2 regions of the Brachybacterium sacelli genome follow, and region 2 is predicted to be linked to the other one. Evidence: predicted binding sites of a transcription regulator. Region 2 holds the regulator's gene; the other holds the start of a gene.
The links. The regulator HrcA, encoded in region 2, represses chaperone genes, less so after heat shock. The targets are predictions, from matches to a motif close to TTNGCACTCGNNNNNNNCGAGTGCNAA.
Positions count from the first base shown of each region.

Region 1: groL (chaperonin GroEL) is a predicted target of HrcA. The motif match lies at 2,825-2,851, and genes of this name have one in related genera.

Region 1 covers NZ_JAGIOD010000001.1:2,007,523-2,012,623, forward strand. Annotated here, with positions in the region: gene JOF43_RS08965 (TetR/AcrR family transcriptional regulator) at 1-30, shown strand, start outside; gene JOF43_RS08970 (hypothetical protein) at 146-820, shown strand; gene JOF43_RS08975 (uracil-DNA glycosylase) at 876-1,553, opposite strand; gene JOF43_RS08980 (DUF3263 domain-containing protein) at 1,633-2,049, shown strand; gene JOF43_RS22965 (LytR C-terminal domain-containing protein) at 2,113-2,712, shown strand; gene groL (chaperonin GroEL) at 3,072-4,715, shown strand; gene JOF43_RS08995 (TRAP transporter substrate-binding protein) at 5,083-5,101, shown strand, end outside.
Region 2 covers NZ_JAGIOD010000002.1:1,420,263-1,425,363, reverse strand. Annotated here, with positions in the region: gene JOF43_RS20870 (ABC transporter permease) at 1-522, opposite strand, end outside; gene JOF43_RS20865 (ABC transporter ATP-binding protein) at 519-1,514, opposite strand; gene JOF43_RS20860 (16S rRNA (uracil(1498)-N(3))-methyltransferase) at 1,683-2,471, opposite strand; gene dnaJ (molecular chaperone DnaJ) at 2,488-3,621, opposite strand; gene hrcA (heat-inducible transcriptional repressor HrcA) at 3,731-4,741, opposite strand; gene JOF43_RS20845 (DUF3097 domain-containing protein) at 4,889-5,101, shown strand, end outside.

The DNA of each region.
Region 1 (5,101 bases), on a different contig from region 2:
CTGCTCACGGGGATGATGCCGCGTCCCTGAGGGGCGCTCTCGAGGCCGCCCGCCGTGCTGCCCTCCGGGTGCTCCTTTACCATGGACCGGAGCCCGGCAGGCGACGCCACCCACCAGGGACGGTGCCGAGAGGCCAGGAGGGGACATGGGGCAACAACCGGATCAGGGGCAGTTCGGGCAGGGACAGTTCGCGCAAGGGCCCGGCACACCGGACCCGACGCCGCCGCGGCGCTCGCGCACCGGGATGTGGATCGCGCTGGGCTGTGCGGTGCTGCTGATCCTGTTGCTGCTGATCGCCGTGACCGGGGGCGTGATCTATCTGGTCGGCCGTGGCGGGGGTTCGGAGTCCTCCGCTCCCGAGATGGCGCAGTACTCCGGGGAGCACTTCGGCCTCCAGTACCCGAAGGACTGGGTCGAGGACGAGATCACCGAGGAGGACAAGGAGACCGGCATGGTGCTCGACCTCCGCGACGAGCAGGTCGAGGCCGAGGAGATGGCGACCAACTCCCTGGCCGTGTACGTGTTCGACTCGGATCTGCATGCGAAGGCGGAGTGCGATTCCCAGGCCACCTGGATCGGGTTCTCCTGGGACGAGGTCGAGGACCCGACGGAGATCGACCCTCTCACCCTGGACGGGAAGGAGCTGCCGGCCTATCGCGCCCTGGGGACCCATGATGACCGAGAGGCGATCTCGGAGATGTACTGCGCCGACGTCGGCGACCAGGTGCTGCAGATCATGGTGGAGAGCCACGGTGCGACGGAGGTGTCCCCCGAGATCACCGCGATGCTGGACAGCTGGATCTGGACCGACCCGGCCTGACCGACCTGACAGACCTGACCGTCCGGGCCGATCCGGCCCTCCCGCAGCCGGCGCCTCAGCCGGGGATCCGCCAGTCGATGCCCGCCGCCCCCTGCTGCTCCAGCAGCGCATTGGCGCGGGAGAACGGGCGGGAGCCGAAGAAGCCGCGGGAGGCCGACAGCGGGCTCGGATGCGGGCTCGTCAGATGCGGGACCTGCCCGAGCATCGGGATCAGGGACTGGGCGTCGCGACCCCACAGGATGGCCACCAGCGGGCCGCCGCGCTCGACCAGCGCGCGGATCGCGAGCTCGGTGATCTCCTCCCAGCCCCGTCGGCGGTGCGAGGCGGGCGCTCCAGGGGTGACGGTCAGGACCCGGTTCAGCAGCAGCACGCCCTGGTCCTGCCACGCGGTGAGGTCGCCGTGAGCGGCGCGAGGGATCTCCAGGTCGCTCTCGAGCTCGGTGTAGATGTTCGTCAGCGACCGCGGCAGCGGACGCACGTCGTGGTCCACGGCGAAGGAGAGCCCGATCGGATGCCCCGGCGTCGGGTACGGGTCCTGGCCGACGATGAGCACCCGCACCTGCGACATCGGGCGGGTGAAGGCGCGCAGCACCCGGTCCCCGGCGGGAAGGTACCCGCGGCCGGACTCGACCTCGGTGCGGAGGAACTCGCCCAGGGTGTGGATCCGATCCTCGGCGGGGGCGAGGGCCCGGGCCCAGTCGGCACTGATGATCTCGGTGAGCGGCTTCGGCATGTGAGCAGTCTTCCATCGTCGCCCCGGGTGCGGCGAGCCGTCCCGGGGGCGGCGCCGGCTGCCGCGTAGTCTCTGGGCCATGCCCTCTCGTCCCGCCGGCCACCCCGATGGCGCTGCGCGCTCCGCGGAGACGGACGGGACCGCGCGGGAGCTCGCGGACCCGACGCAGGACGTCTCCGGGCCCGACGCGGGAGCCGATGACACCCCCGCGATGATGTCCGATACGTCACTGCCGGGACCGCAGGGGGCCCTCACGGATCGTGACCGGCAGATCCTCGGGCTCGAGTCGCGAACCTTCCGCTACGTCGGGGCCAAGGAGCGCGCGATCCGCGAGGAGATCGGGATCTCCAAGGTGGCCTACTACGTGCGGCTCAATGCCCTGCTCGACGATCCTGCGGCGCTGCGCGCGGCCCCCGCGGTGGTCAATCGCCTTCGGGGCCGACGCACCTCGGATCACGGCCCCGATGCGGCCGACGGCTCCGGCCGCGTCGCCTGACGGACGCCACCTCCGGGGCGTGTGCTCCGCCGCCGCACCCGGTGGAGCAGGTTTAATGGGGTCGTGGCTGATTCCCAGTATCCGTACCCGCCGGACCGTTTCGACGACGAGGCCGACGCCGTGTCCTTCCATGGCGCCCACCGTGCCGAAGAACCGTTCTGGCGTCAGAACCTGCTCTACATCGTCATCATCGGCGCTGCGCTGGTGATGCTGATCGTGCTGCTCTTCCTCATCGGGGGCATGGGCGGCGGCGGTGACGAGCGCGCCGAGGACCCGACGACCCCGGCCGCCTCGGAGAGCAGCTCCGCGCCTGCGGAGGAGGAGACCAGCGAGGCGCCGCCCGAGGCCGACAAGTCGATCCCGATCCTCGTGGTCAACGCGGGCGGCATCAACGGCATGGCGGGCGCCTGGCAGGAGAACCTCGAGGGCGCGGACTGGGAGGACGTCAGCCTCAACACGTCGGACAACGTCCAGCAGGAGCCGGTCGTGTTCTTCCGCGACGAGGCCGACCAGGAGAGCGCGCAGGCCCTGGCGGACGAGGTCGGCGCCGGGGAGGCGCGCCAGAGCGACGAGTACGACGCCCGGATCACCTTCGTGGCCGTCGAGATGCCCGACGAGGGCGGCGACGGCGGCGGCGAGGGGGACGGCGGCGGAGAGGGCTGATCCGCCCCGCCCCACGCAGCCGCGGACGCGCGCCGGCCTCCCTCCCGGGACGGACGGCGCGCGTTCTGCGTCGTCGGCCCACAGCGGAACCCGTGATCCGTGGCGAGAGGAGTTAGCACTCTCCCGCCCCGAGTGCTTATGATGATCTGGCACTCGATGATCGAGAGTGACAGCGCCGTACGGCGAGGCCGCACTCGGGCGTCGTGAGCCTGATCGGTCGGCGGAGAACCGTCGGCCGGCCACGAACATTCCGGCCCCGTGAGGGATCCGGCGCCGTGGGACATGAACACGGCGCGGGGTACCGTCCGTCGCGGGCACAGGGTCGGGTGGACACCACACCACACGGGAGAGATTCCACAATGGCCAAGCTCATCTCTTACGACGAGGAGGCCCGGCGCGGCCTCGAGCGGGGTATGAACCAGCTCGCCGACGCCGTCAAGGTCACCCTCGGCCCCAAGGGCCGCAACGTCGTGCTCGAGAAGTCCTGGGGCGCCCCCACCATCACGAACGACGGCGTGTCGATCGCCAAGGAGATCGAACTCGACGATCCCTACGAGAAGATCGGCGCCGAGCTCGTCAAGGAGGTCGCCAAGAAGACGGACGACATCGCGGGCGACGGCACCACCACCGCCACCGTCCTCGCCCAGGCCCTGGTCAAGGAGGGCCTGCGCAACGTCGTCGCGGGCGCCAACCCGATCGCGCTCAAGCGCGGCATCGACCAGGCCGTCGCCGCGGTCTCCGAGACCCTGCTGAAGCAGGCCAAGGAGATCGAGACCAAGGAGCAGATCGCGCACACCGCGGGAATCTCCGCGGCCGACCCGGCCATCGGCGAGCTCATCGCCGAGGCGCTCGACAAGGTCGGCAAGGAAGGCGTGATCACGGTCGAGGAGTCCAACACCATGGGCCTCGAGCTGGAGCTCACCGAGGGCATGCGCTTCGACAAGGGCTACATCTCGCCGTACTTCGTCACCGACGCCGAGCGCCAGGAGACCGTGCTCGAGGATCCCTACATCCTCCTGCTGTCCTCCAAGGTCTCCTCGGTCAAGGACCTGCTGCCGCTGCTGGAGAAGGTCATCCAGGCCGGCAAGCCGCTCGCGATCCTCGCCGAGGACGTCGAGGGCGAGGCCCTCGCGGTGCTCGTCGTCAACAAGCTCAAGGGCTCCTTCAAGTCCGTGGCCGTCAAGGCCCCCGGCTTCGGCGACCGCCGCAAGGCGATGCTCGAGGACATGGCGATCCTCACCGGCGGCCAGGTCATCTCCGAGGAGGTCGGCCTCAAGCTCGAGACCGCCGGTCTCGAGCAGCTCGGCCAGGCGCGCAAGATCGTCGTGACCAAGGACGAGACCACCATCGTCGAGGGCACCGGCGACGCCGACCGCATCGCCGGCCGCGTCTCCCAGATCCGTGCCGAGATCGAGAACTCGGACTCGGACTACGACCGCGAGAAGCTCCAGGAGCGTCTGGCGAAGCTGGCCGGCGGCGTGGCCGTCATCAAGGCCGGTGCCGCCACCGAGGTCGAGCTCAAGGAGCGCAAGCACCGCATCGAGGATGCCGTGCGCAACGCCAAGGCCGCCGTGGACGAGGGCGTCGTCGCCGGTGGCGGCGTCGCGCTGCTGCAGGCCGGCAAGGACACCTTCGACACGCTCGCGCTCTCGGAGGACGAGGCCACCGGTGCGAGCATCGTCAAGGTCGCCGTCGAGGCCCCGCTCAAGCAGATCGCGGTCAACGCCGGTCTCGAGGGCGGCGTCGTGGCCGAGAAGGTCAAGTCCCTGCCCGTGGGCGAGGGCCTGAACGCGGCCACCGGTGCCTACGAGGATCTCCTCGCCGCCGGCATCATCGATCCGGTCAAGGTCACCCGCTCCGCGCTGCAGAACGCGGCGTCCATCGCGGGCCTGTTCCTGACCACCGAGGCCGTCGTGGCCGACAAGCCGGAGCCGGCCCCCGCGGGTGGCGGCGACGACATGGGCGGCATGGGCGGCATGGGAGGTATGGGCGGCATGATGTGATCTGCTGATCACCTGCTGCTCCTCCCGGAGCGCTCAGGGCCCCGATCCTCTCCGGAGGATCGGGGCTCTTCGCTGTGCGCGAGGGCGGTGTCTGGCCGGCCCAGCGGCAACAGGTGGCAAGGGGTGAAGCGGGTCGCGGGTCGCCTGACACTCTGTTCGAGGCCGCGACGGAGATGCGGACAGGCACTGCTGCCACCAGCGCGGACGGTGCCCCGGACCCGTCCTGGACGCTCCGTGCGGCCCCGGGACCTCCTGCGGACAGGAGGTTCCACGACCCGCTCCGGTCGGTCTCGCGAGGACAGCCCTCACGGTGGCGCCTCCTCGTGCAGGAGAACCCGCGGGAACATTCCATTCGAGGAGGAATGCAGTGCGAACGTCTCGGTCCC
Region 2 (5,101 bases):
GACGGTGAAGTTCACCAGCAGCGCGATGGCGAAGCCCAGTGCCAGGGAGAGGAGGCAGGCCAGGCCCGACAGCCACGTTCCCGGCAGGGCGATCGCGCCCAGCGCGAGACCGACCACGAGCGCGGTGGCAGCGGCCGGCAGCTGGCCGACGGTGCCGCCCACCTGCCGGGCCAAGGCCAGCGGGACGGCGGAGATCGGTCGCATCACGTCGAAGGCGATGGCCCCCGTGCGCAGCCGCCCCAGCATCGAGTCGAAGATGAACGGCTGGAACAGGGTGGTGGTCAGCACCCCGAGCACCGCGTAGGTGATCGCATCGACCTGCGCGACGCCCGCGACGTCGGTGCGCGAGCCGTAGACGGCGCTCCACACCAGGTGCACCAGGATCACCTGGAGCACGCAGCCGACGATCCCGGTCCAGGTGGAGGCGCGGAAGGCGAACTGGGCGCGGGCGGCGTGGGAGATCGAGGCGGAGATCCCGTCGACCAGCAGCCGGCCCTGCGGCCGCTGCACGGCGACGCTCATGCCTTCACGCCCCGGTCGGTGTAGATGCGCCGGATCACGTCCTCCACATTCGGCTCCCGGGAGGCGAGGTCGGTGATCTCCAGGGCGCCGGTGAGGCGCCCGATCGCCGCCGGGGCCGGGAGCTCCGCCGGGTCGAAGCGGAAGGTGGCGCGCAGTTCGTCGCCCGCCGGGACCAGTCGGGTCAGGGCCAGCCCCGCGATGTCGATGTCCTCGGGGACCGCCGGTGCGCTGATGACGATCTCGCGGAAGGGCGCATAGCGGGCGCGGAGGCTGTCGAGACCCCCGTCGTACAGGATCCGCCCCTCGTCGATGATCACCACGCGGTGGGCGAGCTGCTCGACGTCGGCGATGTCGTGCGTGGTCAGCAGCACCGTCGTACCCTCGGTGCGGTTCTGCTCGGCGATGAAGTCGCGGATGCGCGCCTTGGCCACGACGTCGAGGCCGACGGTCGGCTCGTCGAGATAGAGCACCGGTGGGCGGTACAGCATCGCGGCGACGATGTCCCCGCGCATCCGCTGTCCCAGCGACAGGGAGCGCACGGCGGTGTCCAGGAACGGCCCCATCTCCAACAGGTCCACGAAGGTCTCCAGGGAGCGCCGGTAGTCGACGGGATCCAGCCCGTACAGCTTGGCGATCAGCTCGAAGGACTCCCGCAGGGGCAGGTCGGTCCACAGCTGGGTGCGCTGGCCGAAGACGGCGCCGATGCTGCGGGCGTTGGCCCGACGGTCCTTCCACGGCACGATGCCCTCGACCTCGATGTGCCCGGCGGTGGGCACGAGGATGCCGGTGAGCATCTTGATGGTGGTCGACTTCCCCGCCCCGTTCGGACCGAGATAGCCCACGATCTCGCCGTCGTCGATGCGCAGGGAGATGTCGTCCACGGCGCAGGTGGTGACGGTGTCGGTGCTGAAGAAGGACCGCAGCGCGGAGAAGCGGCCCTCGACGCGCTTCGGCCGGGTGAACTCCTTGACCAGGTTCTCGGCGAGGATCATCGGCGGTCGCCGCCCGTCCTGCTCGACGCGGCGCGCAGGCAGTGGCGGGCGTCTGGGCTCATGACGACTGATCCTAGGAGACCGCGAGCGCCCTGTTGCAGGGTTTCAGGAATCCACTGGCAGCGGAGAGCCGCAGTGCAGAGAGCTACGCGCCGTGCCGCGCGCCGCTCAGCCCCAGCGACCCACCAGGCTGCTGAGCACCGCGAGCGCCGCGGGGCCCGCCGTCGAGGAACGCAGCACCTCGGGACCCAGCAGCACGGAGCGGGCCCCGGCTGCGCGGAGGGCCTCGAGCTCGCCCGGATCGATGCCGCCCTCGGGGCCGACGATCACGACGATCTGTTCGACCCCCTGGGGGCTCGCCCCACGCAGTTGCTCGGCGAGGCTCATCAGACCCACCGACTCCTGTTCGTGCAGGACCAGCACGATCGTCTGCTCGGCGCTCATCCCGCCCAGGAGCTCGGCGAGCTGCGCGGTGGTGACGGGCTCGTCGACCGTGGGGATCCCGGGGCGCCGGCACTGCTTGACCGCGGCCCGCACGGTCGCTGCCCATCGGGCGCGGCCCTTGACCAGCTTGTCCCCTCGCCACACCGAGACGGAACGGCGCGCGATCCAGGGCACCACCCGGTCGACGCCGAGCTCGGTGGCGGATTCGGCGGCCTGCTCGTCGCGCCCACCGGTCGCCAGGGCCTGCACCAGCGTGAGGCGCGGCAGTCGCTGGACGGCGGGAGTCGGGACCGACAGCAGGCGCAGGTCCAGAGCCTCCTTGCGGGCGGCGGTGACCTCCGCGAGCACCTGGCGCCCGGGGGCATCGGTGAGCAGGATCTGCTCGCCCACCCCGAGGCGGGCGACCTTCGCGGCGTGCCTGCCCTCCTCCCCGGCCAGGGTCAGGCTCTCGCCCTCGCGCGCGCCGGCGAGGGCGTCGTCGAGGACCAGGAACCCGGGCGGGGTGGTGGGCATCTCAGGGCTGCTGCGCTCAGAGGTCGCGCAGGCGGTCGCGGAGCTTGGAGAAGGGTCCGTGGCCCTTGCGCCGGGTGGTCTCGTCGCCGCGCAGCGCCGCGAGCTGCTGGAGCAGGTCGCGCTCCTCCTCGCTGAGCGAGGTGGGCACGTCGACATCGAGGACCACACGGATGTCACCGCGGCGCTCACGCCGCAGCGGGGTCACGCCGAGACCCTTCAGGCTGACCTCGTCCCCGGGCTGTGAACCGGGCTTCACGTCGATCTCCTGGGTGCCGTCGAAGGTCTCCAGCGGGATCGTCGCACCGAGCGCGGCGGAGGTCATCGGCACCGCCATGGTGATCACGAGGTCCTCGCCGTCGCGCTCGAACACCTCGTGATCGGTGACGGCGAGCTCGACGAACAGGTCACCGGAGGGACCGCCGGCCTCGCCGACCTCGCCCTCCCCCCGCAGCTGGATGCGGGTGCCGTTCTCGACGCCGGAGGGGATCTTCACGGTGACGCTGCGCTCCGAGGGGGTGCGGCCGTGGCCGGAGCAGCTGGTGCAGGGGTTCTCGATGACGTCGCCGTGGCCCTCGCAGGTGGGGCACGGGGCCATGGTCACCATCTGTCCCAGCAGGGACTGGGCGACGCGCTGGACGTGGCCCGAGCCGTTGCACGCGCTGCAGCGGGTGGGGCTGGTGCCGGGCTCGCAGCAGGAGCCGTCGCAGCGCTCGCAGCTCACGGCCGTGCGGAAGGTGACCTCCTGCTCGGTGCCGAAGACGACGTCACGCAGGTCGATCTTGACCCGGCGCAGCACGTCGCCCCCGCGGCGCTGGCGGGGCACCGGACCCTGGCCCCGGCCACCGCGCATGCCCGCCGCCCCGGCGAACATGTCGAAGATGTCGTTGACGTCGAAGCCGGCACCGCCGCCGAAGCCGCCGAAACCGCCTCCGCCCATGCCCGGGCCGCCGCCCATGTCGTACTGGCGGCGCTTGTCGGCGTTCGCGAGGGTCTCGTAGGCCTGGGAGACCTTCTTGAACTTCTCCGCGGCCTCCGGATCGGGGTTCACGTCCGGGTGCAGCGTCCGGGCGAGCTTCCGGTACGCCTTCTTGATCTCCTCGGTGGAGGCGTCGCGGGAGACGCCGAGGAGCTCGTAGTAGTCGTCGTTCACGGTGAGGGTTCCTTACCGGGGAGTCGGAGTGGCCGGGCCGCGGCGGGCGGCATCGGGCACGGGGTGGCGAGGGCTGGCGGGTGGACGCGGCTGGGCACGCGCCGGGAGGTCATTCGAGGTAGCGGGACACGTAGCGGGCGATGGCCTGGACGGTCGAGATGCCGGCGGCATAGTCCATGCGGCTGGGGCCGAGGATCGCCAGGTGCGAGCCCGCACCGTATCCGGCGCCCACGAGCGCGGCCTGGTGCAGCGCCCGGTCGTGCAGCTCCGAGCCGATCCGCACCTCGACGGAGCCTGGTGAGGCGTGCATCTCGGTGAACAGGCGCATCAGCACCAGCTGCTCCTCGAGCACGTCCAGCAGGGGCTCCACGTTCCGTGCGAAGTCCTCGGCGGAGCGGGCGATGTTGGCGGTCCCGGCCAGCATGATCCGGTCCTCCGCCCGCGTGGCCGCCAGGGAGACGAGGGCGTCGGCCACCTCCTGAACCGCGGCACGGTCCGCCGGCGGGATGGTCTCGAGCAGATCGTTCACCGGCGCCGTGAGGTCGGTGACCTCCCGCCCGGAGATGGCCCGGTTGAGCTGGTCGCGCAGGTCGACGTAGTACTCGGCCGGCTGAGCGGCGAACACCGGGACGGTGCGCTGGTCGACCCGCCCGGCTTCCGTGATCAACACCACCAGGAGCAGGGAGTCGGCGACCTTGACCAGCTCGACGTGGCGGATCCGGGCCTGGCGTCGGGCCGGGTACTGCACCATCGCGACCTGCTGGGTGAGCTGGGCCATCAGGCGCACGGTGCGGCCGAGGAGCTCCTCGACGTCACCGGAGTCCTCCAGCAGGGTGCCGATGGCGCGGCGCTCGGGGGCCGAGAGCGGCTTGACGGTCGCCACGTGGTCGACGAAGGCGCGATAGCCCTTGTCGGTGGGGATGCGACCGGCCGAGGTGTGCGGCTGATGGATCAGCCCCTCCTCCTCGAGCGACGACATGTCGTTGCGCACGGTGGCGGCGGAGACCCCCAGCTCATGGCGGTCGAGCAGGGACTTGGAGCCGACGGGCTCACGGGTGGAGACGTAGTCCTCGACGATCGCACCGAGGATCTGCAGCTTCCGGGCGTCCGTGTCCCTCACCTCCTGCGTTCCGTGCGTACCTGTCGTCCGGGGGCCGACGGGCGTGACCAGCGTCGCGATCGCGACGGCTGGCACCCGCACGTGCCGAGTGCCAATCCTACGCGCCTCCGGCGATGCTCGCGGGGAGGTGTTCGCCACGCGGGTAAGGTGTCGCGCGTGCCTGCACCCTCCGATCGCTTCCCCGACCGGTACGGCCGCGACGTGCTGTCCGCCGGTCCGCCCACCCATCATCGCCGCCGCCCCGCGGCCCGCGAGGTGCCCGCCCAGCGGGACCTTGTCGTCGAGGAGGCCTCGACCGGCTTCACCGGCGCGATCACCCGCGTGGAGAAGATCGCCGGCGAGCTGGTCGTCGAGCTCGAC